2 regions of the Alteromonas sp. I10 genome follow, and region 1 is predicted to be linked to the other one. Evidence: predicted binding sites of a transcription regulator. Region 1 holds the regulator's gene; the other holds the start of a gene.
The links. Region 1 encodes FliA, which starts transcription of late flagellar genes. Its sites were predicted from a motif close to CTAAAGNTNNNNNNNNNNNNGCCGATA; they were not measured.
Positions count from the first base shown of each region.

Region 2: the regulator FliA is predicted to act here: its motif matches at 3,060-3,086, upstream of BZA03_RS13980 (VC2046/SO_2500 family protein).

Region 1 covers NZ_QJJN01000001.1:125,715-140,764, reverse strand. The annotation lists gene BZA03_RS00540 (chemotaxis protein CheW) at 1-703, opposite strand, end outside; gene BZA03_RS00535 (ParA family protein) at 711-1,475, opposite strand; gene BZA03_RS00530 (chemotaxis response regulator protein-glutamate methylesterase) at 1,504-2,634, opposite strand; gene BZA03_RS00525 (chemotaxis protein CheA) at 2,663-4,897, opposite strand; gene BZA03_RS00520 (protein phosphatase CheZ) at 4,910-5,665, opposite strand; gene cheY (chemotaxis response regulator CheY) at 5,700-6,083, opposite strand; gene BZA03_RS00510 (RNA polymerase sigma factor FliA) at 6,120-6,851, opposite strand; gene BZA03_RS00505 (MinD/ParA family protein) at 6,848-7,714, opposite strand; gene flhF (flagellar biosynthesis protein FlhF) at 7,720-9,129, opposite strand; gene flhA (flagellar biosynthesis protein FlhA) at 9,159-11,258, opposite strand; gene BZA03_RS00490 (murein L,D-transpeptidase) at 11,501-13,108, shown strand; gene BZA03_RS00485 (D-Ala-D-Ala carboxypeptidase family metallohydrolase) at 13,101-14,075, shown strand; gene flhB (flagellar biosynthesis protein FlhB) at 14,145-15,050, opposite strand, start outside.
Region 2 covers NZ_QJJN01000007.1:44,653-59,702, forward strand. The annotation lists gene BZA03_RS13965 (DUF6279 family lipoprotein) at 1-671, shown strand, start outside; gene BZA03_RS13970 (hypothetical protein) at 792-1,337, opposite strand; gene BZA03_RS13975 (response regulator) at 1,357-2,997, opposite strand; gene BZA03_RS13980 (VC2046/SO_2500 family protein) at 3,119-3,673, shown strand; gene BZA03_RS13985 (rhodanese-related sulfurtransferase) at 3,823-4,818, shown strand; gene BZA03_RS13990 (EF-hand domain-containing protein) at 4,871-5,119, shown strand; gene BZA03_RS13995 (sugar O-acetyltransferase) at 5,520-6,134, shown strand; gene BZA03_RS14000 (hypothetical protein) at 6,430-6,963, opposite strand; gene BZA03_RS14005 (DEAD/DEAH box helicase) at 7,206-8,528, opposite strand; gene BZA03_RS14010 (CoA transferase subunit B) at 8,791-9,444, opposite strand; gene BZA03_RS14015 (CoA transferase subunit A) at 9,444-10,151, opposite strand; gene BZA03_RS14020 (LysR family transcriptional regulator) at 10,274-11,158, shown strand; gene BZA03_RS14025 (hypothetical protein) at 11,196-11,954, opposite strand; gene BZA03_RS14030 (sensor histidine kinase KdpD) at 12,050-12,754, opposite strand; gene cysB (HTH-type transcriptional regulator CysB) at 12,963-13,937, shown strand; gene BZA03_RS14040 (L-serine ammonia-lyase) at 14,025-15,050, opposite strand, start outside.

The sequences.
Region 1 (15,050 bases):
AGGGACGCTTACCTGTGGACTCGCGCCATTTAACATCATCGGTAGTCAAATTGACCGTATTGACTAGCTTTTCACTAGCCAGACCCCACGCACTTTCCCCTAACATTATAAGATATCGGTAGTTAAGCGATTGTGCGAGGTTTTCGTCATATTTTTCTGGCATTACCCATTTTGCAGAGTCAACAACACTTAGTTTAGACTCTCTGTGCAACATTACACCCATAAACCAATCAGGTTTTCCAAATAAAGGGCCAATCTTCTCAATTTGGTGGATCCCACCTAGCGACGTCAAAGGCACCGCAAGTGTTAACCCTGCAACCTCAAAGAATAGCGCCTGAAAGCGAAAACCGAGAGTATCCTTTAGTGGAACTTTTGTTTTTTCAGCGCGGTTTAACGCAGCTTCTTGTTCATTTTCTACTAAAGTTTCTGCGTGAGACTGTTGCTGTTCATCTTCAATTGTCTTTGCTTTTTGCGTTTCAATTAACGATGTAACCTTTTCCGCTATCGCTTCTTGTTCATTCGATAGCGGCTCACTTTCATTGGCGGTAGAAGCAAGTGCCGTTTCAGCCATCTGCTGAGAAGCCTGCTCGAGCAATTTTGCCGTGCGCGCAGTCACATCTTCCGGTGCTTCTGGCTCTTTGAGGAGGCTATCAAGGTATGCCTCCATCACTTCTTCACGGGCAAAAGGCGATTGCTTGCTCATGTTCTCGTTATTTCTCCAATACCGCTAATAGTTTCTCGTACGCAGACACACCACGTGTTTTGGGGTACGCTGCGGAAATGGGAAGCTGTACTAAACTTGCATCCCTGAAGTGCGTGTCGACGGGAATAACCCCTTCCCACACGCGCTCACCATAGTCATTCATTAAGCGCTTTCGCGATGCAAGCGCCGCGTTAGTGCGCTTATCAAACATAGTTGGAATAATCACAGTATCAAAGGATTTGTCCAACGAACGTCCCATAATTTCCATGGTACGAATCATTCTGTCTAGCCCTTTAAGCGCCAGATATTCCGTTTGGGTAGGCACGATAACCTTGTCACACGCTGCAAGAGCGTTAACCATCAGCACCCCAAGCACTGGAGGGCAATCGATGATAGCAACATCGAATTCCCCTGCGATTTTTGCCAACACTTTTTTTAGGACTAAGCCCATACCTTGTTCGCTACCCATCGTTCTATCTAAGGTCGCGAGCGCCATTGTTGCAGGAAGCACATATAAGTTGTCTAACTTTGTCGGGCACAGACAATCCATAACATTATCGGCCGTAATGTCATTAGACTTAATAAAAATATCGTAAACTGAATGACTTGACGCTTCTGCATCGATACCGAAGTAATAACTCAGCGATGCATGTGGATCAGTATCAATCATGAGCACTCGCTTGCCTTGCTGTGCAAGCAAGCCGCCAAGGCTCACCGTAGTGGTAGTCTTTCCTACACCACCTTTCTGATTCGCTACTGTCCACACTTTCATATTTGCTGTTCCATTACTGTTCAAACTGCTATCGCATTTCGGTTTGAACGCAACTGCTCATATCATCAATGTTTATATTTTTACTGGATATATTGGCAACGGCTACAGCTTGAGGCATACCGTACACAACACAGGAATCTTGGTCTTGAGCCCAAATCGTTGCGCCTTTTTCCTTGAGCATTCGACATCCTTCTCTGCCGTCAGCCCCCATACCCGTCAATATAATTCCTAATACATCCCCACCATAAGCTTTAGCCAGAGAACTGAAAGTGAGATCAACACTGGGCTTATAATTCACCTTGTCACTCGCATTTGCGTCAACAATGGCAATGCGTTTATTCGCACCTATGGTTTCTAGCAACATTTGCTTCCCACCGGGAGCAAGATACGCATGACCTGGTTTTAGAATGTCACCGTGCTCGGCTTCTTTTACTCTAATCTTACAGTTTGTGTCTAAACGCTGTGCAAATGCCGTAGTAAATGTTCCAGGCATGTGTTGTACAAGCAAAATGGGGTAAGGAAACTCTGCAGGTAAAGGAGACAGCACTTTTTGAAGCGCCACAGGCCCGCCTGTAGAAGCCCCAATTGCCAAACACTTGTAGTGCTTTCCCGTCGCTCTTACAGACGAAACGGTTGGTTGTTTGGCTGCGTCTTTATGCCCTGATAGCAACCCTGATGTTTTAAAAAACGCCTGCTTTGGCGCATTATCAGGAAGCTTTCTTGCCTCTGTAGAGCGAAACGACGGACGCTTAAGACCAATACCACGACGCGCTATTAAGCGTACTTTTGTACACAACAAGCGCGATGCGTCTTTTCTGTCCTGCGCGATATCTTCAAATTTCTTCGGTAAGAAATCGAGCGCGCCCGCTTCTAACGCATCTAATGTCGCTTGCGCACCATGATGCGTAAGCGACGAAAACATAAGAATAGGTGTAGGCCGTTTGTCCATTATGGCCTTTACAGCTGAAATGCCGTCCATGACAGGCATTTCAACATCCATCGTTATCACATCCGGCTTAAGCGCTTCTGCTTTTTCAAGTGCATCGCGCCCATTTCTCGCTTCCCCAACAACTTCAAGTTCCCTATCGCCATCGAGTATTTCTTTTACTCGACGACGATAAAAAGTCGAGTCGTCCACGACAAGGACTTTAAAGACCATGGATTATTATTCCTGTTAATTCATCGCCTTACTTGATGGGTTTACGCGCATACCGTTTAAGCAGGCTCGGAATATCTAAAATTAGTGCAATTCCACCGTCTGATGTAATCGTGGCTCCCGCCATACCAGGCGTGCCTTGCAATAATGCATCAAGAGGTTTAATAACCACTTCTTCTTGGCCTATTAGCGCGTCTACTACGAATCCTACTTGTTGTGTACCAATTTGCACTACAACAACGTGTCCCTTTTCTCTATCGATGTTTTTGGGACCTCGAATCAACCATTCACCAAGGAAGAACAACGGAATTGCTTTTGAACGAACTATCATTGTTAGCTGGCCATCGACCGTGTTGGTCTTTTTGATGTCCATATTTATTATTTCGTTCACCGCACCTAATGGTAACGCAAAGGTTTGTTTTCCTACAACAATCATTAGCGTCGGAAGAATGGCTAGCGTTAGCGGAACTTTGATATCCAGTCGCGTGCCTTTTCCTAGCTGTGAATCAATGTTCACGGTGCCGTTAAGTTGGTTAATTTTGGTCTTAACCACGTCCATGCCCACACCGCGACCAGAAATATCACTAATTTCAGTTTTGGTTGAGAACCCTGGCGCGAATATCAAGTTAAACGCTTCAACATCCGACATCCGTGCAGCTGCGTCTGCGTCTAGTACACCGCGACTAATAGCAATTTCTTTAAGCTTTTCAGGATCCATTCCTTTACCATCATCTTCGATGGTTAGAAGAATATGATCGCCTTCTTGAGATGCCGATAGCTGAACCGTACCCATGCGCGGCTTACCCGCTGCAGCACGGTCATCAGGCATTTCAATACCATGGTCGACGGAGTTTCTCACCAAATGCACAAGTGGATCGGCCAGTGCTTCAACCAGGTTTTTGTCTAAATCAGTTTCCTCACCCACAAGCTCAAGGGTTATTTCTTTTTTCAAGCTTCTAGCGAGGTCTCGAACAACGCGAGGGAAACGACCAAACACCTTCTTGATTGGTTGCATGCGGGTTTTCATTACCGCACCTTGCAAGTCGCCCGTTACCACATCTAAGTTGGCAATGGCTTTGGACATGCTTTCGTCGTTACTGTTGATACCCAAGCTTATTAGCCTGTTTCTCACTAGTACGAGTTCACCCACCATGTTCATAATTTGGTCAAGACGCTTGGTATCTACACGTACTGTAGTCTCAGCAGGAGGCGCAGCTGGTGCCGCCTTCTTCTCATCTTTTTTAGGCGCTGCTTTTGGTGCAGCAGGCGCGCTTGCTTTAGCTGGCGCTGCGGCGCTAGGAGCAGGCGTCGCTTTTGGCGCAGCGGGCGCTGCTTGTTTCGCTTTTTGAACCGCTTCTGTTGCTGCCTTATCTACAGGAGGCTCTGGCGCCTTTGAAACGGCTCCCTGCTTGGTAGGCCCTTGCCCTGAGCCATGTAGTTGGTCAAGCAGTGCTTCAAATTCGTCATCGGTGATTTCTTCATCACCAGCTGAACTCGGCGTAACTGGTGCTGGAGCTGGTGTATTTGCCTTTGGCGCAGCTTCTTCACCACCAAACTTGCCTTTGCCATGTAAATCATCGAGCAGCGCTTCAAATTCTTCGTCGGTGATATCGTCGTTATCACTAGCGGCAGCAGGTGCAGCAGCCTTTGCAGGTTCGCTTTTAGCCGCTGAGGACTGTCCTGGTGCCCCAGAGCCATGAAGCTCATCAAGCAGCGCTTCAAACTCATCTTCAGTGATTTCGTCAATACCGCCGCTATCACCAGAACTTGGTGCCTGTGCAGTAGGCTCTTCAACAACTAATTCTGGCTCTTCAATCGCGGGCTCAGGTTCTGACGCCGGCGCGCTTTGTTCACCAAAAATATTCTCATCTGGAGATTCCGGGCGACTTAGTTTGTGTAACAAGTCTACTAGGTGTGCATCTGCTGGCTCTAATGGATCCCGAGCTTTCACTCGTTCAAACATTTCAACCACCACATCTGTGGCTTGCAGAATAATATCCATCAGTTCAGGGGTTAGTGTTCGTTGACCGTTACGCATTACGTCAAAGACGTTTTCCGCACCGTGACAAATTTCTACTAACTCGGTAAGAGACAGGAACCCTGCTCCCCCTTTAACTGTGTGATAACCACGGAAAATTGCATTCAGCAAATCCGCATCTTCAGGATTGTTCTCAAGATCAACGAGCTGTTCTTGTAATTGTTCAAGTATCTCTCCAGCCTCAACTAGAAAGTCCTGTAATATATCCTCGTCAACATCAAACGACATGCGCCCGCTCCCCTAAAAACCTAAGCTAGACAGAAGATCATCTACATCATCTTGGCCTGACACGACGTCGTCGCGCTTATCGGCATCAATGATAGGGCCTTCTGCCTCTACACCATCAACCTTATCGGCCTTAACGCTAGATGGTTTAGTTTGTTCTGCACCGTCGCGTTCACCAAACATGGTAAGCATGTTAACTAAGCTGTCTTCCACTTCTTTAACCAAGTCGATAACGCGGCGAATAACCTGACCAGTTAAGTCTTGATAACCTTGAGCCATCAATACTTCTGTAAGTAACTGTGTAAGTTTAGCTGACTGTGCCGAACCTTCTTCCAACAATTCGTCTAAGTCTGCGCATAAAGCCTTGAATTCACCCAACTCTATTTGGCGATTCATCAGCTTCTTCCACTCAGGCATAACCTTTTCGATGCGCGCCGACAGCATTTCAGCTATAGGCATGCTCGCTTCAACGGCATCCATAGTAGTATTAGCAGCTTTTTCAGTTTCTTCAATTACGTAGGTTAGGCGGGATTGTGCATCGGGAATATCATCGGTCGCGAGATTTTTAATGCGGTCGTCTATTTGGAAATTATTCAGCGCGTCATGGAGCTGACGCGTCAGTTTCCCTACTTCGGCAAATAACTCAACGTTTTCTTTCATTGAGGCCGCTTCTAATAGGGCATTGGCTGAAGCGTTGTCACCCTCTTCAAGGTAGGTGACAAGCTGTTTTGCTTCTTCCAACGAAATTGGAACGTTTACATTCGTTGACATCCAGTAAACCTCATTTCTCTGGTGAGCGTCTGGATCAACCTAAACGTTCGAATATTTTATCTAATTTTTCTTTAAGTGTTGCTGCAGTGAACGGCTTAACAACGTAGCCATTAACACCTGCTTGCGCAGCGGCAACAATTTGCTCTTTCTTCGCTTCAGCAGTAACCATAAGTACTGGTAGGTGCTTGAGCTTGTCATCGGCTCTAATCGCGCGAAGCAAGTCAATACCCTGCATTCCAGGCATGTTCCAATCGGTAACTACGAAATCGAAATCACCTTGCTGCAACATAGGCAATGCAGTACTTCCGTCATCCGCTTCCTGGATGTTGGAAAAACCCAAATCTTTAAGTAGGTTTTTGATGATACGTCTCATGGTAGAAAAATCATCGACCACGAGAATTTTCATGCTTTTGTCCAAAATAGCCTCCAGTGAGGGGTTAATTGTTATTAATTTCTATTCTTCGTCAGCTTGCCACGACTTCATTCGTGATTTGAGTTTTAACATGGCCTGACTGTGAATTTGACTGACTCTCGATTCACTTACATCAAGAACCTCACCAATTTCTCTTAGGTTCAGCTCTTCATCATAATACAGCGAAAGTACAATCGCTTCTCTTTCAGGTAATGTCGTAATTGCATGGGCAAGCGCTTTTTGGAAAGCGCCTTGCATCAAATCTTCCAGTGGTGCGTCGCTACCTCGATTTTGCTCTGTCGAAATAACATCTTCTGACACACCTAAATCTTCAATACCTACCAGCTTTCCGGCATTTACTTCATTAAGCATTTGGTGATAGTCCTGCAAGCTTACATTAAGCTTATCAGCAATATCAGAATCTCTAGCATCGCGGCCTGTTTCGCTTTCTACTTGCGAAATTGCTTCAGTGATCGCTCGGCCATTTCGGTGAACTGAACGCGGTGTCCAATCCCCTTTGCGAATTTCATCTAGCATAGCACCGCGAATGCGAATGCCGGCAAACGTTTCAAAGCTGGCTCCTTTTGAACCATCAAAGTTTCGCGCGGCTTCTAATAATCCAATCATGCCTGATTGAATTAAATCGTCTACAAGAACACTAGCCGGCAATCGCGCTATCAAGTGATGCGCTATACGCTTAACCAATGGCGCATGTCTTTCGACTAACTGCGCTTTATCGGTTTGTTGTTGATAAGCGGCTGCCTTGCTGTTCAACGCTGACTTCCTACGGCTTTTTCTGCAACTAATTGTTCAATGAAAAACTCTAAATGGCCACCTGGCTGCGCTGGAATAGGCCATGTTAAGGCTTTACTCGCCAACTGTGTTATTGCAACGGCTGCCGGTGAACCTGGGTAAGCATCGACAATGGCTGTTTGTTTACGCACTGCTTTACGAATGTTCTCGTCAAACGGTACTGTCGCCACTAATTCTAGTGCAACATCTAAAAAACGCCCTGTCACTTTGCTCAATTTACTAAATAGCTTTTGGCCTTCTCGCACGTCGCGCACCATATTAGCCACAACTTTGAAGCGGAAAACACCGTGCTCTCTATTCAGAATTTTTATCAATGCATACGCATCTGTCAATGAAGTAGGCTCGTCACACACAACGACCATGATGTCTTGTGAGGCTTTTGAAAAGCTCAACACCATGTCTGAAATACCTGCCGCTGTATCAACGATAAGCACGTCAATTTGCGAGCGCAGCTCACTAAAGGCACGAATTAGGCCAGCGTGTTGCGTTGGCGACAATTCTGCCATCGACTGCGTGCCTGATGTGGCAGGGGCAATCTTTATTCCGTGCGGACCGGTCACTAATACTTCATCAAGTGTACATTCGCCGGAAAGCACGTGGGATAAGTTTTTCTCAACACGCAAACCTAACATAACGTCTACGTTAGCAAGACCGAGGTCCGCATCGAGAACCATTACACGTTTACCTTGCTTCGCCATGGCGATAGCGGTGTTCAATGTAATGTTTGTTTTACCTACGCCACCTTTGCCACCGGTGACGGCGATTACTTTGATTAACCGTGATTGCTTCATTTTTCTTAAGCTACTCGCTTGGTCGTCAATCATACTGCTTATGCTGTTTTAATTGCGTTGTTACCACTAGTATGATTCAAACCGTACTTTTTATAAAGCTTTGCAGCAGCGGAAACCAAAGATTTCGCTTCTGCAATCTTAATGTCTTCAGGTACTTTTTGACCATCGGTGACATAACTAACCGGTAATTGGTATTCAACCGCTGCACTAAGCACCTCTCCTAAAGAGTAGCACTCATCTAACTTTGTGAAAATACAGCCACTTAGTTCAATATCATCATACGCTTGAATGATTCTCTGCAAAGCAGGATATTGCGTATTTGCTTGCGCTACCAAATATTTTTTAACATTTGGCATTTGTCCGTTATCAAACTGCTTAATTTGTTTAATTAATCGACTGTCTCTTTGACTAAATCCAGCCGTATCAATCAATACTAGTCGCTTATGACGAAGTTGGAATAATAAATCCGCAAGTTCTTCACTAGTCTGCGCTTTTCTCACCGTGCAGCCAATAATCTTTCCGTAAGTCGCTAGCTGCTCATAGGCGGCAATTCTATACGTATCAATGGTAATCATCGCAACCGACTCTGCACCGTATTTCTGCGCATAGCGGGCAGCAAGTTTCGCAACGGTAGTTGTTTTACCGGTACCTGTTGGCCCTACTAATGCAACAGCACCTTGTGCGCTAAGTATATCGTTTCCTGTCACATTTATGCGATTAGCCAATAGGTTAAGAAGATATACCCATGCATCTCGTTCGTTGTAATGTGACGGCGTATAGCTAATAAGCTGTTTCGCTAACGCGTTGCTTAACCCCATATCGGTTAAACGGGTGATTAGATATTGATGAACAGGTTTTTGACGTTTGTTCTTAGCTTCCATCAAGTCGGCCACTTGATATTGCAATACATCGCGAAGAGACGCTAGCTCTTCCTTGATTTGCGCAAGCTCCGCTGACTGCGTCACAGAGGTATCATCCATACTTGACGCTTGATGCTCTGGGAAAGCGTTCTGACGAACTGGTTCATGAGAAGACTGCTGGGCTTCTACGTCGTCAATAAAGGCTTCTGAGAAGTCTAAGTGCGAAGCAATTTCATTGGCGTGCTTAGCATTCGCTGTCATTGGTTGGTTAGGTTGCGCAGGACTCGCCACGCCATTATTTCCACCGTGCTGCTTTTCTAGCAGTGCTTTAAGGCTATCAGGACCGTCGTCACCAATGATTTCGCTCAAGCTAGGCACTGCCTTTTGACCGGGTGTTTTTGCAGCGGCTTGTGGAGACGCTTTCGGCGTAAACAACTTCGCTTCAGGCTCTTTGTCGTAGGCTGCGACAAGCTCAATACCGTCAGCGACTTTGCGATTTGACATGATCACAGCGTCACTGCCCAATTCAGCTTTAACTTGGCTTAACGCCTCACGCATATCTTTGCCGAAGAAACGTCTAATTTTCATTGCAACCTCTCCAATCACCCAGTGTCAGATTATTGACCGACCGAACTGACTATTTTTATTTGTTTGTCGTCAGGCACTTCTTGGTAAGACAGAACATGAAGCCCAACAACCGAATATTTTAAGAAGCGAGACAGAACGGGTCGTAGCATGCCTGAGGTAAGGAGTACTGCAGGCTCTCCTTCTAACTCTTGCTGCTGACTGGCTTGCTGCAATGATTTTTGCAGCTTGTCTGCCAGACCTGGTTCTATGCCAGCGCCATCTTCGCCACCTGCTTGAAGTGACTGGTGCAACATCTGTTCCAACTCTGGCGCCAAGGTTATGACAGGTATCTCTTTTGCACCTTGAGTAATTTCTTGGACAATTAAACGTTTAAGGGCAATACGCACTGCAGACACTAAAACATCGGGGTCTTGGCTGCGCGTGCCGTACTCACTGAGTGTTTGCACGATTGTACGCATATCGCGAATAGGCACGCCTTCAAACAATAAGGTTTGCAGTACCTTCACGACGGTGCTTAGAGGAAGAATGTCTGGTACTAATCCTTCAACCAGTTTCGGATGCTGCTTGGCAAGCATATCAAGAAGTTGTTGCGCTTCCTCGTGCCCTAATAATTGATATGCATTGTTAGAGAGTAATTGGCTTAAATGGGTCGCTACAACGGTCGCAGCGTCTACTACTGTGTACCCAAGGGTTTGAGCATGCTCCCGTTTATTGGGCTTAATCCATACTGCGTCTAAGCCGAACGCGGGGTCTTTAGTGGCACGCCCTTCTAATTTACCGAACACTTGCCCTGGATTAATAGCAAGTTCTTCATCGTGACTGATGATGGAATCGCCTATCGTTACGCCTAGCATAGCGATGGTGTAAGTGTTGGGCTCTAAATCCAAGTTATCGCGAATGTGGACAGGCGGAATAAGGAAACCCAGCTCTTGCGATAGTTTCTTACGTACGCCTTTAATGCGCGTCAACAACTCGCCACCTTGGGATTTATCGACAAGAGGAATTAAGCGATAGCCCACTTCCAATCCGATGGTATCTACCTGCTGAACATCATCCCAGCCAAGCTCTTTCACTTCAGGCGCAACCGATTCATCTTTTACCACATTGTCTGGCACTTTGGGCTCTGCGGCCTTTCTCTTTTCTTGGACCGACTGCCAGTAAGCAAAGCCTGCAATCAAGAATGAGAAGCCTAAGAATGCGATATGAGGCATCCCTGGAATGATACCCATCACAAATAGAACGCCCGAGGCTATATAAAGAGCTTGATTATTACCAAGCTGACCGCGGATTTCTTTGCCCATTTCCTGGGTCTCGTTTTCACGAGTAACGATAATGGCTGTAGCGACCGAAAGTAATAATGAAGGAATTTGCGCCACCAAACCATCACCGATGGTCAATATGGTGTAGATTTCTATAGCGTTACCGAATGAAAGCCCGTGCTGAATCATGCCAATAAAAAGACCACCGACAATATTAATCAGCATGATGAAAAGGCCTGCGACCGCATCACCCTTTACAAATTTTGACGCACCGTCCATCGACCCGTAAAAATCCGCTTCTGCGGTAATCTCTTCACGGCGTTTACGTGCTTGGTCTTGATCTATATACCCTGCATTTAAATCAGCATCTATGGCCATTTGCTTACCGGGCATAGCATCTAACGTAAAGCGAGCGCTTACTTCTGAAATACGTCCTGCGCCTGCGGTTACAACTTTGAAGTTGATAATAAGAAGAATGGCGAAAACAACAATACCTACGGCGTAGTTACCACCAATCACGACCTCACCGAAGGCTTCGATAACTTTACCTGCTGCATCGCCGCCTTCATGTCCGTAAAGTAAGACAACGCGAGTAGAAGCCACGTTAAGCGCTAGTCTCAAAACGGTAGCGATAAGTAACACCAAGGGAAAAATGCCGAAATCTACTGGACGCTGGGTAAGTACAGCCACCAAGATAATGACTAGCGACAACGCAATATTAAAGCTAAACAGCACGTCCAGTAAGAATGGCGGCATAGGCAATATAACCATGCCCATAATTGCCAAAAGGACGATGGGTGCGCCTAAACCACTGGTAAAATTTTGCAGCTGATTTTTATCGAATCGCTGAAGATAACCGGATAACTGCATGGCTTGGTGTCTCTCTATCAGAAAATTGACGCTTTATGTGAATCTTCTAGTGAGTTTTCAACTAACGTGCCAGCTTTGTGTTTTACGCAAAAGTTATCCAAATCTGAGCTGTAATCATGCGTGATTACTGTCTACAGTGACTTGTATAGGGCGATTAAGATTTTGTATCCGAGGGACATACGAACAGTTTATAATTACGTCACTATTCCTAGGGCCTACTCTTCGTTTTAAAAGGATTATTCATGGTAGTACTACAAAACCGTGTTGCAACGTTTTGTTGGGTCAGCCTTGTCATCATGCTGACTTTTAGTCATGTAGCTCATGCATCTAAACAACCTAACTTACGACAGCGTGTGGAGAATTTGCTAGTTGATTCAGTGGAGATATACGGTTCACAAAATAGTAACCCATCTCGTGTGTACAATAGAGTTTTGGTAAGCGAGGTCTACACTCAACAGGGCTACCAGCTTATATGGTTTGGTACTAGTGATGCTGAAAACCGTCTTCAGGAACTCCTCCATGAAATTGCTGATTCAGAGTTACATGGCTTCTCGCCCGAGTATTACCACGCGTCAATGCTCGAAAGTCGCGACGCCAACACGGCACTCTTAGATGTACTAGCAACCGATGCCTTCATCAGTCAAACTCTGCATCGATTAAATGGGCTTGTTAGCCCCGCCAATGCAGATTCGCAGTGGTTCCTTAAGCAAAGAGAAGCGGATCCTGTGGCATCGCTCAATCACGCATTAACTAACGGTGTTTCTGCAACATTGCGGGCCATGTGGCCATCACACCATGAATACCAGTTACTGTTAGAAAAAAAGCGTCGTTTACTCACGGCAGTTTCTACAGTTACCACACAAATTCCAGTTGGCCCAACACTTAAGCTGAACTCAACGAGCGAAAGAGTTGTGTTGCTGAAGTCTCGTCTTTTAGGGCCAGGCACCTATTCAGAGTTATTCGATAAAGATTTACTGGACGCGGTTAAGCAGTTTCAAATGTCTGCGGGCTTAGAGCCAGATGGTATCGTGGGAAGTTCCACTTTAGAAGCATTAAATGCCACCACGTTTTCTTGGTTAGAAAGAATTGATGCAAACTTAGAGCGTTGGCGCTGGCTCCCTCATCAAACTTGGTCAACATATTTACGCGTTAACATTGCGTCGTTTCAGTTGAGAGGATTTACTGAAGGTGAGGAAACATTGGGAATGCCTGTGATTGTCGGTACACCAGTGAGGCAAACGCCCGTTTTCGCTGAATCAATGAAGTATATGGTGTTTAACCCCTACTGGACCGTGCCTTTCAGTATAGCCACTAAAGACAAGCTGGCGAAATTAAAAACCAATCCTTCTTTATTGGTTGAGCAAGGTTACGAAGCCCAGCCCGCCGGTGTCAGCGGCTTCAGCCCTGTCGATGAGTTTGATTGGACAAATGTTAGCCGTGGTACATTTCACTATACACTCAGACAAAAGCCCGGTCCGCACAATGCCCTTGGTAAAGTGAAATTCATGCTTCCAAATAAGCATGCCATTTATCTTCACGACACGCCCGATCACAGCCTTTTTTCGAAATTAGAAAGGAACTTCAGCTCTGGCTGCATCAGAGTCTCTAACCCTTTGAAGCTGTCTCAATGGGTACTCACTCATTCAGGCCAGACAGAGGCAATACCGCAAGCTGAGCAATTACTTCAAAGTGAAGAGACCAGTACACTATATTTGAAGAAACCTATGCCTGTTCTTATTGTGTACTTCACAGCGTTTGCAGATGAAGCAGGAACCATTGTATTTCGCCGCGATGCATACAATCGGGACAGCCATATTATTGAGAAATTGAAGGAGTTTAAACGTGCGTAAGTGTTTGTTAGTGCTGATTGCTCTTTTAACTGTAGTGCGCGCCAGTGATGCGTTCTCCTTTGACAATGACATGCTCAACTCTAAGCTTGCTATTAATGGAAATACGGTCTCCTACCCTATTTTCTCTATTTTCGTAATGCCGAATAAAACGTTCACTGTTGAGTTTGACAACAAAAGCCATACTGGGAACTTTCAATTTCACCATGCGAACGGTGAGTCACTAAAGACGAGTTCGAACCTTCAAATAGTTAGCGGGGTTGTGGGGAAAGCGCCAATAATGGCACCTAAGAAATCAGGGCACTATGTACTTAAAACCACCAACGCGCAGTCAGGAGAAACTGCGACGCTCAACGTCTTTGTGATGACATCTTTGGAAAAGGTAGACAAAACAGGTAAGTTAAACGGCTACACAATTGGTAAATATCCTGATAAGCCTTTAAAAAACAACCCCATTTATTTACCCCCATCAGGACTTATTGAAGTATCGCCAGAACAAACGGACGTAAGGTTGTCGCCCAATTTCACCCTAGGTCAATTTCTATCCAAGCAGCAACAAGGATTTCCCAAATATGTACATTTGCGAGCAGGCCTTTTGTTGAAACTGGAAAAAATACTGCACACCTTAAATGACGAAGGGCATGCTGTTGAAGGCTTAACCATAATGAGTGGATATCGCACTCCGTTCTACAACAAAGCTATTGGCAATGTTCAGTACAGCCGTCACGTTTGGGGTGGCGCAGCGGATTTCTATATCGATCAGTCACCGAAAGATGGGGTGATGGATGACCTCAATAAAGACGGTGTGGTAAACCGCGAAGATGCGGTATGGCTCGCGAACTTTATATCAAACATGTCTAAACAAGGCGCTTTCGGTCCAAGAGTCGGTGGGCTTGGTATTTACGGTGCTAATGCGGCGCACGGGCCTTTTGTTCATGTGGATGTGAGAGGAACCCTAGCGCGCTGGTAGAATTGTTGGTTCGGGGCACATACCTATGCCCCACCTTCAAAGTCAATTTTCACCCATTCAGCAGTTGGGTTAGTGTCGGTACTCTGGTGGGATAGGCAAATCCCGTTTAAGTGGCTTAGGACGTTTGCCCTTACCTGCTCTATGCGCTTTTAACTGATAAACATGTGCGAGCACCTGCGCTACCGCCATAAATAAGGTGTTAGGAATTTCATCGTCCACTTCAGTGGAGTAGAAAATGGCGCGTGCAAGCATGGGAGAAGGGATCAACGGCACATCGTTGGCTGTAGCAATTTTTCTGATGTGCATCGCTAGCTCATCAGCACCTTTAGCGACCACAACCGGCGCTCTTACCCCTTTTTCGTCATATTTAATGGCAACAGAAAAGTGAGTAGGGTTGGTCACTACAACGTCTGCTTGCGGTACTTCCTGCATCATGCGCTTGGTTGCTGCTTGATATTGCAAACGGCGAATTCGGCCTTTAACCATGGGGTCGCCTTCCGCATTTTTCCGTTCGTCTTTAACCTCTTGCTTGGTCATCTTCATTTCTTTGTTGTGCTTATACATTTGATAAGGCACATCGATGAGCGCGATAGGGATCATGCCGCACACCAGAATAAGAAACGCCCACTTAAGCATGTCGAGTGCGTGAAAGATGTTTCCCGGATAAAGCTCCATATCAAGGTGGAGCGCTTCATCTTCAAAGAACAGTAACGCTCCGATGGCCATACCAATTATGACCACCACTTTCGCTATAGACTTGAGTAACTCAACCAAGCCGTTCATGCCGAACATACGCTTGAAGCCTTGAATAGGGCTCATTTTTGAACCCTTAGGTTTTGCACCTTCCCAGGTAAAGTTAAAACCGCCAAGGGCGATAGAGCCATAAATGCCCGCTATCATTGCCACAACCATGTATAGCAGCACGGCAGGACCTACTGCCGAAAAGGCTTCACCCCATGCGCCAAACATGTGGGT
Region 2 (15,050 bases), on a different contig from region 1:
ACAAGAAGAGTGAACTTACTCGTTATAAAGCGCAATTAGAGGATATAAAAAGGCAGATTCAGAATGACACCCTTAATTCGAGTATTGTTTATAACAACCTTGAGTTAGCTAGATCGCATTGGGAGCGCGTACGAGACGAGGTCAGTCCTGAACTAGCGGCTATAGCTAAAACACTCGATGATGAACAAGTTGTCACCCTATTTGCGGCATTAGAAAAAGACAATAAAGAAGAAGAGGAAGAGCGACAAGAGGCGCTGGAAAAGTCTGAAGCAGAGAGACTTAAAGATAGAATTGAGCGAATACAAGAAACAATAAGTGAGCGTATTGGAGATCTAAGTAAAGAGCAAAAACAAATTGTTAGCACCTACGCACAACAATTTATTTCTACAGGTGACGCTTGGATAACGTATCGCAGAAACATTCAAAATGCGGCAAGAAAGCTATTCGTTTCGCGCAAGCAAAACGAAAGGTTTGAGCAAGAATTGGTGTCACTAATGCAAAATCCGGATAATTATAAAAGCGATGTGTACAAGCAAAGTAGTGCTCATAATATGACTGTGACGGCAACGCTACTGGCCGAGATATTTTCAACTCTTTCAGAGAAACAGCGTCAAACACTGATTGAAAACGTGGATGAGCTAATCGAAACGGTTGATAATTTTATGGATTAATTAGTAATACTCTGGCTCAGTACACATTCAGGTCGGTCGATACAGTACTGGTCTTCTCGTAATACAAGACGAAAACTCCGACCTATGGTGGTAGCACTCAGTACTAAATAAGGTATTAAGTTATAATTCTTTCCAATCGATTTTAAGAACTTTACCTTCTTCGTTAGCAACGAAAAGGGGAAGTTCGGTCAATTTAGTGTTTTTTTGTTTTAGTGTTTTAAGGCTCTCGTAGGAATACTGCCTCTGTATATGCCACTCTACCTTATTCCTTGATTTGTATTCTAAATCAATATTCCACCTACCCAGATAAGAAACCGCGCTTGGTTGAAGCGAGAAAAAGCAGCCATCGCATTCAGGTTTTTTAAAACGTCTTACCCCAATGTTCGAAAAAGCTGGAGTTATCGATTTTAGATAGTATTTGCCAGTTTTAACTTTGACAAGTTTTGGGAGGTGTTTCTCGTTAGCTTGACTACCCTCGAATTGCTGTGTGCTAGGTACTTTTAATCCGCGAATAACAAATATTTCACCACTGTTTAGCTCTTCAAATGTCATTCTGTGAATACCAGCATCGGCTAGTACAAAAGACTCGTTCTGACTTAGCGCCTGTTCATTGGCGCTAACCTCGTCGATTAAAAATGCCACCAGTAAAAAAACTAACAACCTCATAGCTCACCAGTTTTCTAATTCAAAAGCCAATATATTTAGAGAGTTCATCTCTAAGGTTGGTGTATTTTTCTTTGTAAGGCGCCTTAAGTGACATATCGTCAATCAATTTAAACAGCCGCTTACACTCATTAATGAGTTTCATTTCGGCTTTATCTTCTTTGATTGCAATTTGTAGAAGACATTGCAATAGATTAAGCGCAACCCCTGTATTTACAGGAGCAAAGCCTTGAGCAAGGGCAAACGAAGCTTTAGCACGTTCGTAATCTTGCTGCTGATAGTGTTGAATGCCTTCGCGGTTGAACTGTTGATAACTAGCTAAGTTTTTCTGAGCATTGAGGGCTTGCGCATCAAGCATGTTTAGACTGTTTTGGTCGAGCTCATCCTGTCTTGAAGTCAAAAGTGCATTCAACTGTAGCGCATCATCAAACTCACCCAGTTTATACATAACGTTAATACTGTCAGGAATAAACGCGGTAGGAACTTCCGTGTACTTATCGTCAAGAAGTGTTTGTGACGTTGTTAAGTGGCGTTTGGCATCAATCAGTTTGCCGTCTATAGCGCTAATTCTAGCGTTGACGATTGTACCAAATATATCTACGTCAAAATCTCTGTCCATTTTTTGAAGATGTTCATCAAACTTTCCTCTTTGCAGAGTTAGTAATGCTTCTTGCTGATACTTATTGCGCTGGCGCTTGTCGTCTGCAAACTCTGCGACATCTAAAAGGCTTCGGATAATACCGCACCAGTGTAAACTTGTTTTGTGAACGGTTCGTTTCGATAAATCCCAGATCGCTTGGCTTGAACTCGCTGCCAGCACTAAATCGTCATTTTGCCGACCTATTTCACAGGCTTTGAAATGCCTGGGTAAGGAGTAGGGTGACAGTTTTATTGCTTCTTTTATTGCATCTAGTGCTTTGTCGCCAGCTGTGGTGGCTTGGTGTGCTTGCGCAAGAATATCGTGAGCGTCTGCATTGAACCGGTTACGCTTTAGCGTTCTCTTGGCAATTGAAATCGCTTTCTCATATTCCTTTAAAAGCAAGTAAGTTTTTCCAATAGCTATTTGCGCCCACAGCACGGGTTTTCCGTCAATGTAGTCACGTAACACATCTAGCGCTTTATCGGGTTGCTTTATACGCCAATATAGCTCGACTAATAGCTGTTCACAGTGACCTTTATAGTGGGAAGGGGCGTCAAGTAACGCTTCGATATGGTCGATCGCACTGTTTATTTCACCCTGTTCAACGAGACTAAACGCTTGCTGGAGAAACTGTCTTTTTTGCCACGCACGAACGATACGAGACTTCAGCTGAACTTGAGAAAAGGGCTTAATTAAAAAATCATCTGGTCTACGTTCAATACTGCCCAACACTATCGGTCGAGCGCTATCTGCGCTTATCAGAATGAACACCGATGTGGGACTGATAAGCCTTCGAGTGCGCAACTCTTCAATGAGCTCATAGCCATTTTTGTTGTCAGCTCCCAAGTGTAGATCACAAATGACAATATCAAACTTATGCTTTTTACATAGTGATACCGCTTGTTCAGCAGATGACTTCGTAACTACATCAGATGCGCCCATCGAATGCATCAGCCCCTTCAATAAAAGAAGGAAAGGGCGTTGGTCTTCAACAATCAGTACTTGTTTGTTGCTAAATTGCATTTCAAATCCATGAATGAGCGCGCGATTACTTTATAGGAGTATATCTAATTCTAGATAATAAGCTTAAGAAAAACATTATCTTGCCGAAAACATAAGTATACAAATGAAGTTGTAAATAAGAATGTCGCAAGAAACTGTCGAAGCTCGTGAGCAAATACCTATTGACCCCAGTATATACTGGGAGCGCAGTGGTGTGCTTGCTAAAGCATCTGCGCAGGGAGCGTTGTTCTCTTTATATCTTGCTATGCAGCAACATAGTGTTGCCGAGCCATTTGAAATTGAAGCGGTAGCGTCAGAATCTGATGATAAAAGCAGCATCGAATCCAAGCTTGCATCGTTAAATTATTATAGAAGGCCATCGCTAGCCGCTAATGAAAGCGAATGGGGCAGAATGCGCGTTTTGTCTGAGTTAGTATCTCAAGACTATGCAGCAGCAAGATTATATTTAAGTATGAATCCCTCTCCACTATCACAAACTGATGATGCTAAACGTCTACCCGACGATGTAGTAGATAATTGTAGTTTGGCAACACAAAAGCGGTTGAAAAAGGAATACGCTAACACCGTGAAGGAAGATAATACGATGCTATACGATATCCTCTCATCACAAGATAAAGAACACCATTCACAACATGAAAATTCGTCACACTTCACATCTTTTGAGAATATTGCATAGCAGTTATTTCAATTCGTTGTTGCGTGCTAAGTTTGGGTTGACGTACGAGCGCTAATTCGTATCCGCCCTAGTTTTTATCATTCCTTTTTGTTATATTGCGCGCCGCATTTTTGCACTGGTCTTACGCTCCAATCAGCAAAGGTTAAAATATGTCTAAATATATTGTATGCGCAATGTATAAATTTGTTGCGCTTGAAAACTTCAAAGAAATCCGCCAACCGCTTCTCGAAACAATGGAAGCTAATGGCATTAAAGGTACACTTCTTCTTGCCCACGAAGGGATAAACGGTACGGTTTCTGGTACCCGCGAAGGTATCGACGCATTACTTGCTTATTTAAACAGCGACGAGCGTATTAATCCTATTTCTTGCAAAGAATCTCTTCACGATGAACAGCCTTTCTATCGCACCAAGGTAAAACTGAAAAAAGAAATTGTGACCATGGGCGTTGAGGGTATTGACCCTCGCAAAACCGTTGGTACTTACGTAAAACCTAAAGACTGGAACGCACTTATTAGCGACCCAGATGTTACGGTTATTGACACGCGAAACGGTTATGAAATTGAAATTGGTACGTTCAAACACGCTATCGACCCTAAAACCGAAACGTTTCGTGAATTTCCTGAATACGTAGCGAAAGAACTCGACCCGTCAAAAAATAAAAAAGTGGCTATGTTCTGCACCGGTGGTATTCGCTGTGAAAAATCGACGGCTTACTTGAAAGAGCAGGGGTTTGACGAGGTTTATCACTTAGAAGGCGGTATTCTACAGTACCTTGAAGATGTACCGAAAGAAGAGTCATTGTGGGAAGGCGATTGCTTTGTATTTGATAATCGCGTTGCAGTTAACCACGACTTAGAGAAAAGCCATTATGAGCAGTGCTACGCGTGCAGACTTCCAATTACTGAAGAAGACAAGCAGAGTGATAAGTATGAGCCGGGTGTAAGCTGCCCGCACTGCTTTGGTACCCATACCGACGATCAAATTGCTCGCTTTAGAGAACGTGAAAAACAGGTTCAGCTGGCAAAAGAGCGCCAACAAGAACACGTAGGAACGGAAGCGCGTTTGACCATGGAACAAAAGCGTCAGGAAAAAGCAGAAGCTCAACGTTTACGCGCACTTAAAGCAAAAGAAAATCAGGCGTAGACAGCTAGAAAGAAGGGCGTTACACTCGTGCTTATTGCAGTTGAAATAAGGAATGCGAGTGAGCACTCAACTTTCAGAATCTAAAATTGAAGAAATTAGAAAGGACTTCAGCTTTTTCGATCGTGATGGCAACGGCCAAATCGATTTGCCGGAGTTCATCGAGCTTCTAACCGTTATTTCACCAAAAACGAAAGCTAGCCACGTACAAGAAGGCTTTAAGCTTATCGATAGTAACGACGACGGTTACATCGACTTTGAAGAGTTTTTGGAGTGGTGGCAAGAAGGATGGTGGGAGTACTAAGTTTAAACTTAGTAACACTTATCGTCGACTGAGGCTTTTCGACACGCTAGGCTAAGTGTGGAAACGAGGGCTAGGCCACGTAAAAGAGCCAATTGAAAACGAGTGCTTTTAAGCACTCGTTTTTTTGTGTGTTGAGTTTGGCGTTTCGTTTTGGGAGTGAGATATAGCTTCCTTTGAATGGCCTTCAATGTCGGCTTCGAGCGTAAAGCGGACCTTGACCACAACCAATGCGCTGGTCCGCTTCAGACAAGGAGCTGACATTACTAATTGTCATTTATTTATTGTTTCTGCAAACCTAGATTCGTCGAATAACAGAACATCGTTTTTTCGGTTAGCGTATTTTTAGTTAACCTAAAATGCTGTAGTATGAATCGTTAAAAACATAACAGAAAACTTTTATATGTCTCAAAAGTCCAGAATGCTCGCAGGCAAATTGTACCTTCCATTCGATTCGGAGTTGGCAAGTGATAATAAAAAAGCAAGGGAGCTAACCCGACAATTTAATACCACGGAAGGTAAAGGGGGAGAATTTCGCAAAAGTATTTTAAAAGAACTCTTTAAAAAAACAGGTAACAACCTTTACATAGAGCCTCCTTTTAGAACGGACTATGGTTGTCATACGTCAATCGGTGAAAATTTCTATGCAAATTACGATTGTATAATTATTGATGTATGCCCCGTTAATATTGGGAATAACGTTTTCTTTGGCCCCAGAGTTTGCATATATACAGCTACACATCCGATTGATGCAACAGTCCGCAACTCTTTAATTGAATATGGGAAGCCTGTAACGATTGGTAATGATGTTTGGATTGGTGGAAACACTGTGGTAAATCCGGGGGTCACTATTGGTAGTAACGTTGTGATTGGTTCCGGTTCAGTAGTCGTAAAAAGTATTCCTGATAATGTAATAGCCGCAGGAAATCCAGCTAAGGTAATCAGAGAAATTAGTGATTCAGACAAAGTTTACTGGGAAGAAATGGCTCAAAACTATAGGGAAGAACAAGAACCGTAGAGTAGTTTAAAGCCAAGTAAAATATAATCTTGGTTGTCTGAAGTAAAGCCATTTGGCTCTCTGAAGGCTTTAATAGTCGATTATTGCAAACAATAATTTTCTATTTGCTGAACGTCTGCAAAACGTACTTTTCTGCCGTTTAATTACAAATATTCGAACGGCTGCTACTGGCACAAAGCAGAAGTAGCTAGTCAATAATCTATTCGTCCACAACTTGTCTATAGCAGAACTTAAAGCCTCGACAGATGAACCTACACGTTGGGCGAAGCTAAAAAAGTATGCTATGTAGTAAAGACTACCAATCAGCGCTGTATACTTTGTTGGCTGCGGACGCTTCTACTTCTAGTGGGGCTTTATCGTAACCGTATTCAGCCATGTCGAAAAAGTGTTGGGTGACAACTTCATCTAAACTGGCTCGTTCAATCTGTAACACATGCACTAATTCGTGGGCTAACTTGGGTCTATTAAGCTCGAAATCTTTACGAGCATAAATCGAATAGCCGAAAACTTGTGCGTTATTTATTATTCCTTCTCCAACAAGTCCAACGGCTTCGCCAAACACTTTAAGCGCGAAGTTTTCGTAGGGATATGGCACTTCATCTACATAAACAATTCTTACTTTCTTAGGCTGTTTTATGCCTATCTCCGATGCTAGCGCCAATTCTTGTTCGTTCAACGGTTGACCTATTTTTAAGCCTTTCATATCTGTTTCATGTGCCCACTCTATGTATTGCGGCAACAATACGCGTGCTATTATTTTTTCATAGGAAAGTGCCACAACGACTATTACTACAAACAAGGCTAACGATACGAACTTTATAAATTTCATGTGGTTAAAATCCATTTTAAAGGGGGAGTTTATGCCGCTTACACGCTTTGTTACAAACAGTTGAAGCGTGTAGTCAGCACAATCGACTTGTTTCTATATGCGTAGTAGAGCATATGATGGCGAAGTGTTCCATCAAAGGGCTGCAGGAAATGTGATTAAAAACAATGTGAAAGGTTACACACCGCTATTCAATAGTGAATTGTGACTAGCGGCGGTGATGGTTCAAACTACGATATAGAGTTTTACTCGTCGTCAGACAGAGTGTTTCTTGGCTTGCGTTTCACAGGAACCATACCAATGTCTTCTCCAGACATGGTATCGACACGTTTTTTAGTGCCAGGTTTTGCTGGTTTCGCTACGCGCTTTTTACCACTTTTCGCATTTGATTGTTTCGATACTTTTTTCTTCGGCGTAAAACCTTTGAAAGACGCCGAGAATTCGTCATGCGGTGAACACTCTAACGCATATTGAAGGTGATTCTTAAGCCCCTCGAAACTGTTCCAATCACGAGGGCCAATTAGCGAGAATGCTTCGCCTTTTTGCCCAGCACGGCCTGTACGGCCGATACGGTGAATGTATTCATCCGCGTTCTTAGGAAGGTCAAAGTTAACCACCAATCCAACTTTTGATAGATCTAGTCCACGAGAGGCGAGGTCGGTAGTAACCAGAATACTGTGCTGTCCACGAGCAAACGCACTCATTACTGCTGCGCGTTGGCTTTGTAGCATATCACCACGAAGCGCAATAGCTTCTAAGTTTTGTTCGTTAAGCAGTGCTGCAATTCTATCGGTATCTTCACGGGTAGCTGTAAATACGATAGCTTGGTTGTAGGTACGATTGGCTAGTTCAAACTGTAAAATTTGATCTTTGTTATCAACATTGTCTGCAAAGAAGCACTTCTGTTCGATATCGCCATGCTCTGCGGTTGAGTCTCCTACAGCTACACGGACAGCGCCTTTGGTTAACTGCGTTGTCATATGCTTTAGCTCAATATTATCGAGCGTGGCAGAAAACAACATAGTTTGACGCTTTCTGTGATCAGCATAGTCGTTAATCATTTTAAGCTGAGCAGAGAAGCCTAAGTCTAACATTCGGTCGGCTTCATCAAAGATAAGCAACTCTAAACCGTTTAAATACACACTTTTATCTAATAGATGGTCGGCTACACGACCAGCGGTACCAACGATAATGTGAGGGTTACGGCGAAGCGCTTTAACTTGGTCGTTATAATTTTCGCCACCCACAATAAGTGAACAAGTAAGATTTAGCCCGGTACACATTGATTTAGCTTCAATGAAAACTTGTTTGGCTAGCTCTCGAGTTGGCGCAAGAATAAGTGCGCGTGGGTCTTGACGACTAAGGGCTTTTTGCGACATTAGCCTGTTTATAGCTGGCACTAAAAAGGCGAAGGTTTTACCTGACCCCGTTTTTGATGACGCAATAATATCTTTGCCCTGAATAGCTGGCAGCATAGTGCGTTCTTGAATTTCGGTTAGCGTCGAAATGTTTTTCGTTTCGAGCTTTGAAATAATTTTGTGGTGAACAGGTAAATCAGTAACTAGCAAGAAGGTATAGCCTTTTTAAAATGACATTCGGGCGCATTATCCCTTAATGCACGGTGCATTTAAAGGTTTATTGGAAAGGCTTATGAGTTTGCAGACTGAAGGCAGGTGCTTGTAACAATCGTTACTCAACGAAGAATATAAAGTTAAAGCAAAAATGTGAGTTAACTCAATGGTGCGCGCTTACCACAAGAGCATAAATGCTGAATGATAAGCGCGACATTGCGAAGTACAATTAAATGAAAAGCACAATTAAACGCAGAGTTTAAAACTGCATTTCAGGTACATTTTCAGGAACAACAAGCTTTCCGCCCGTTTTCTCTTTAATTTCGTCAACGCTGACGCCCGGTGCACGTTCTTGAAGCACAAATGCGCCGTCTTCAACACTCAGCACTGCTAAGTCGGTAATAATGCGCGTAATACAGTTAACACCGGTTAACGGTAAGGTGCATTCGCCAAGTAGTTTTGGGTTACCGTGTTTGTCGGTATGGGTCATAGTAACAATTATGTTCTTTGCTCCAGCAACTAAGTCCATAGCGCCGCCCATGCCTTTAACGAGTTTGCCCGGTATCATCCAAGAGGCAATATTACCCGATACATCAACCTCAAATGCGCCAAGTACAGTAAAATCAACGTGGCCGCCGCGGATCATGGCAAAGCTCTCAGCGCTACTAAAAATAGATGCGCCTGTGATAGCCGTTACCGTTTCTTTACCAGCGTTTATCATATCAGCGTCAATTTCACTTTCAGTCGGGTAGCGTCCCATCCCCAAAAGACCGTTTTCTGATTGCAGCATCACGCTGATGTCATCTGGTACATAGTTAGCTGCAAGGGTAGGGATACCAATGCCTAAATTAACGTAATCGCCATCTTTAAATTCCTGAGCGACGCGCATTGCGATTTGTTCTCTACTAAGCATTACACTGACTCCTTGCTAACTACACGGCGTTCAATACGTTTTTCAAATGAACCTTGAATGACACGGTTCACATAAATGCCCGGGGTATGGATCTCGCTAGGGTTCAATTCACCAGGCTCTACAATTTCTTCCGCTTCTACCACAGTGATTTTACCTGCAGTAGCCGCCATAGGATTAAAGTTTTGTGCTGTATGGCGATAAATACAGTTTCCGTAAGTATCTGCTTTCCACGCTTTTACAATGGCAAAATCTCCAGTAATAGCATGTTCTAGAATATAAGGGCGACCGTTGAATTCTTTGACTTCTTTCCCTTCACCAACAGGCGTGCCATAACCTGTGGCAGTGTAGAAGGCAGGAATGCCAGCACCACCCGCGCGCATTTTTTCCGCCAGCGTTCCTTGAGGTGTAAGCTCAACTTCCAGCTCACCGTTAAGCAGTTGTTTTTCAAACAGGGCATTTTCACCTACATAAGAAGACACCATTTTTGCTATTTGTTTGTCTTCTAGTAAAAGACCCAAGCCAAATCCGTCTACACCACAATTATTAGAAACTACAGTAAGGCCAGATACGCCCATTTTCTTAATTTGGCCTATCAGTCCTTCGGGTATACCACACAGCCCGAAACCGCCCGCAATAACTGTCATACCATTTTCAAGGCCAGCCATTGCTTCTTCGTATGAGGATACAACTTTGTTAAATCCCGCCATTCTCTATCTCCAATGCATTTGTTAAAAATAAGTATCGACATTGTTGCTTCATTTGTAAAATCGAATTAATCTTGCGATTAATAAAAACTATTTATTAATCGCTGAGATCAGTTGAAAAGTTTATGGATGTTTCATACCGTCAAATAAAAGCGTTTGTAGAAGTGGCCAAGTCATCAACCTTTGCTGAAGCCGCGGTAAATCTACATTTAACACAGCCAGCTTTGTCATCGGCAATTAAAAAAATGGAAGAGCAGTTAGGCGGTAAGTTATTCCAACGCAATACACGCAATGTAAGCCTGACACCAGAAGGAGAGGTGTTGTTTCCAAATGCTTTGAGGCTACTGCACGACTGGGACAATACTTTTTCTGATATTCAAAATTTGTTTGCTATGGCGAAAGGGCAGCTTACCATTTGCGCTATGCCGTCATTTGCCGAGTCTCATTTACCGAATATCTTGTCAGTATTTCATCAACGAATTCCAAACGTAAACTTACGAATTGTCGATGTAGTAATGGAACAGGTAATTCATGAAGTTACTACAGGCCGCAGCGAGATTGGGTTCTCGTTTGAGCCAGAGCGCAAAGATGGTTTAGTGTTTAAAAGCCTTTTTGCTGATGAATTTGTTGTTGTGACCAACAAAGCACAATCAGCCCATTTAGGGGACAAGTTGCATTGGCAGGACTGTCTAAAACTTCCATTGGTAATGATGAATAGGGGATCTGCGGTACGCCACTGGACTCAATCTAAGCTAGCACAATATGGTGAGCTGAATATAATCGCGGAAACGGGGCAGCTATCTACACTAGGAAAGCTTATTCTAAATGGTTTAGGTATATCTATTATGCCGGCGATTTGTAAAGCGCAAATGGAGGGATTGGGGCTAGTAACAAAAGAAATTAGTGACATGCCTCTGGTGAAAAATATTGGAATAATTCGAAATGCGCGAAAAGGGTTATCGCTGCCGGCTCAATCTATGTGGGACATGGCCGTAGCGCATTATGAGTGAAATAATGCGCTTGATAGTTTCTAAGAAAAGGTTCGACCTACCACTTCTTCTTAGGTGCGAACAACTCGTCTAATTCGTCTCTTTCTTCTTCTTGCTTCTTGGCGCGATCTTTTTCGTTCACGCTCTTAAGGTTGCTTTGGATTTCGTGTAACCACTCGTTAAGTGTAGCAAGTTTAGACATTGAGTATTCGTCTTGGGGATTTTGATTTTCTAGTGCGTTTTTCGCCTTTTCAAAATACTGTCTGGCTGACCCAAGCATATTGGTTTGAAGTGCAGCGCGGCCGCGCTTAATCAATGTTTCTACATTTACTTTTACCTGCAAGCGTTCAAGCTGCTTATCTTCATCCATGAATACTTTAGAATCAATTTGCCCTTTACTATGTTCTGAACGAAGAATAATGCGCAGTTTCTTAACGGCCTGAATGTATTGAATGATCATTTTGTCGTTGTCGGGTAACGCGAAATCGTTAGTGATACCGCTATTGTCCGAAAGAGCAGCGGCGGTTGCTTGCTCACTGCTTGAGATACGCTGTTTTAGTTCAGATGTACTCGATAAATCGTTCATTGCTTTCAAGGCATTAAGAATACGATTGTGAAGTATGCCCATAATGCGCGAAGAAACAGGCATGTTTACACAGGCGGCAATAACGTTCTCAGTTTCGTCGACAATAGTACGCTGTTTGGCAAGTTCAGTTCTGCGCTCAGCCTCTTGCTTTTGACGATGTTGTTGCATTGCATTGATAAAGATAGCTGCGATTAGCAAAACAACAATTAATATAATAATAATCACGTACATGCGTGTGTTTCCGTCTGTTTTTTATTTTTTATAACGTTAACGTATTACTACGTACGAGCGTTACTTTTTGTATTGCTTAATGTTATCGGTCAATCTTACGGTATTTTTACTTCAAATACACTTCCACCGAGACTCCCGCCGTTGGAAAGGGCGATTGAGCCCACTTTATCTCCTTGAGAATGCGCGTTTGCAATTAACTTCGCAAAAAATAACCCCAACCCCGTTCTTCCTTGGCTTAACTCAAAGTCACAGAGCTCTTCGTGGCTTTTAGTTAACATCGCTTCGGGATAGCCACGACCATCATCCTCTATTTTAATGGTCATGAAGTCGTTCTCGTCTGCCTTGGCACTTACTATTATTTTGGATGTTCCATAGCGCATTGCGTTAATGATTACATCGTTTAATAACAAATAAATTAACTCACTGTCTAAGTACCAGCTAAGGTCATCTTCGATAGCGATGCTTATATCAATATTTTTCTGAGATACATATAACGCATTAGAGCCAACAACATCTTCAACCAAATCTTTGATGAAACTTTCGTCAACGGTAATGGGTAAACTTTCTAATTCAGCCCTGTACAAAGAGAGTACTTGAACAAGATTGGTGTTGAGCCTAGATGCTTCATAATGAACACTCGCAACCTGCTCTCTAGCTTTCTCGTCGTGAGGAGAAAGGGCGTCGCTGAGTGTTTCAATAGATTGAATAAGGAGAAAAAGTGAATTTTTCATATCGTGCACAGCAGCTGCCAACACCGATGAAAAATCAATTGTGGATGTAACTTGTTTACTGCTATTCATTATCTATCTAACACCGTGCTTTTTAATCACCTACCCATAATGTAGAAGAAATCGGACAAAGGCGAATAAATCCCACTCGAAAATACAAAAATTCAATTATTTTCAACTTTATAATGCCAATTTCGTAATAGCAACTAGTAAAAAAAGGTGGTTTTGGTTATAACGGGGGGAGTACAGTGTCAGTCTATCGCATTAAACGGTGTAAAATATGAAGCTACAGCAACTACGGTATATCGTAGAAGTCCTCAATAACAATTTGAACGTGTCAGCAACAGCAGAAAGTTTATATACCTCACAGCCGGGTATCAGCAAACAAGTTCGCATGTTGGAAGATGAACTAGGTGTTCAGATTTTTGGCCGTAGCGGTAAGCATTTAACACACGTAACAGACGCCGGTAATGATGTAATCAATATAGCTCGTGAAATACTAGCCAAAGTAGAGAGTATTAAAGCGGTAGCAAGGGAGCACACGCTTCCAGATCAAGGTAAACTCAATATTGCGACAACGCATACGCAAGCCCGTTATGCATTACCTGATGTTATTCAGGGTTTCATGAGCAAGTATCCAAAAGTGTCATTACACATGCATCAGGGCACGCCGTCTCAAATTAGCGACCTGGCTGCCAAAGGCGAAGCCGATTTTGCTATCGCTACCGAGGCTCTCCATTTGTACAACGATTTGGTCATGCTTCCTTGTTATCACTGGAATCGCAGTGTAATAGTAAACAAAGACCATCCCTTGTCGAAAAAGGGCACTATCGATATTTCAGACATTGCCAAATATCCGTTGGTTACTTATGTTTTCGGTTTCACCGGGCGCTCTGAATTAGACCAAGCGTTTGAAAGAGCAGGGCTAACACCTAAAATCGTGTTTACCGCAACAGATGCCGATGTTATTAAAACCTATGTTCGCTTAGGTGTCGGTATTGGTGTTATCGCGTCGATGGCGGTAAGCGAAGAGTTAGATGATGATCTTGTGAAGATAGATGCAAGTCACCTGTTCGATTACAGCACGACGAAAATTGGATTTAGAAAGGGGTCGTTCTTAAGAAGTTATATGTACGATTTCATTGAGCGTTTTGCGCCTCACCTGACCAAGGACAAGGTTGAAAAGGCTATGATGCTGAAAAATAACGAAGAAGTAGAAAAAATGTTTAAAGGCGTGACGCTTCCAGTAAAGTAAACGTAGCGCTTGTTGAAAACGTTCATTAAAAAAGGGGCTAATTGCCCCTTTTTTGCGTTTCACATATTGTCTAGTTAGAACGAGGCGCTAACATTCGATAATATTTACCGCGAGTCCGCCTCTCGCCGTTTCTTTATATTTAGTCTTCATATCATTACCGGTATCGCGCATGGTTTTAATGACCTTATCTAGTGATACTTTTTGCTCACCGGTTCCGCGCAGTGCAAGACGAGAAGCATTAATGGCTTTGATTGCACCCATGGCATTTCGCTCAATGCACGGAACCTGAACCAAGCCACCCACGGGGTCACAAGTAAGGCCGAGGTTGTGCTCCATACCGATTTCCGCAGCGTTCTCTACCGAGGCAGCTGTGCCCCCCATAATTTCAGCTAGCGCGCCTGCAGCCATCGAACATGCGACGCCTACTTCTCCTTGGCAACCTACTTCAGCACCTGAGATTGACGCATTCTCTTTATAGAGAATACCAATAGCGCCTGCGGTAAGCAGGAATCGGCTTGCTACTTCTTCATCAACAGGTCGAATAAACTTATCTACGTACTGTAGAACAGCCGGAATGATACCCGCTGCACCATTTGTAGGTGCTGTTACAACACGGCCGCCAGCAGCATTTTCTTCGTTTACAGCTAAAGCAAACAAGTTAACCCAATCCATAGTCTGCATGGGGTCGTTTGTGTGTTCAGTTTGAAGTCGACGGTATAGTCCAGGTGCGCGGCGAACTACTTTAAGCCCGCCAGGTAAAATACCTTCGCTTTCGATACCTCGTTGAATACAAGCTTTCATTACTAACCAAATGTTGTGTAGCTGTTGCTTCACTTCGTGCTTGGGCCTGAAAGTTGATTCGTTACGTAGCATCAGTGAACTAATGCTTAAGCCGTTAGTTTTACACAGAGCAAGAAGGTCACCGGCCGTTTTAAAAGGGAAGGGTACTGATGCTTGCAGGCTGGCCGCATGCGCTTTGGTCGCATCGAAGTCTTCGTCTTTTATGATAAAACCACCGCCAATACTGTAATAAGTTTGCTGTTTTACAAGCTCATCTTTCGCGTACGCATAAAACGTTAAGGCATTAGCGTGTTTGGGGAGCGTTTTACGGCG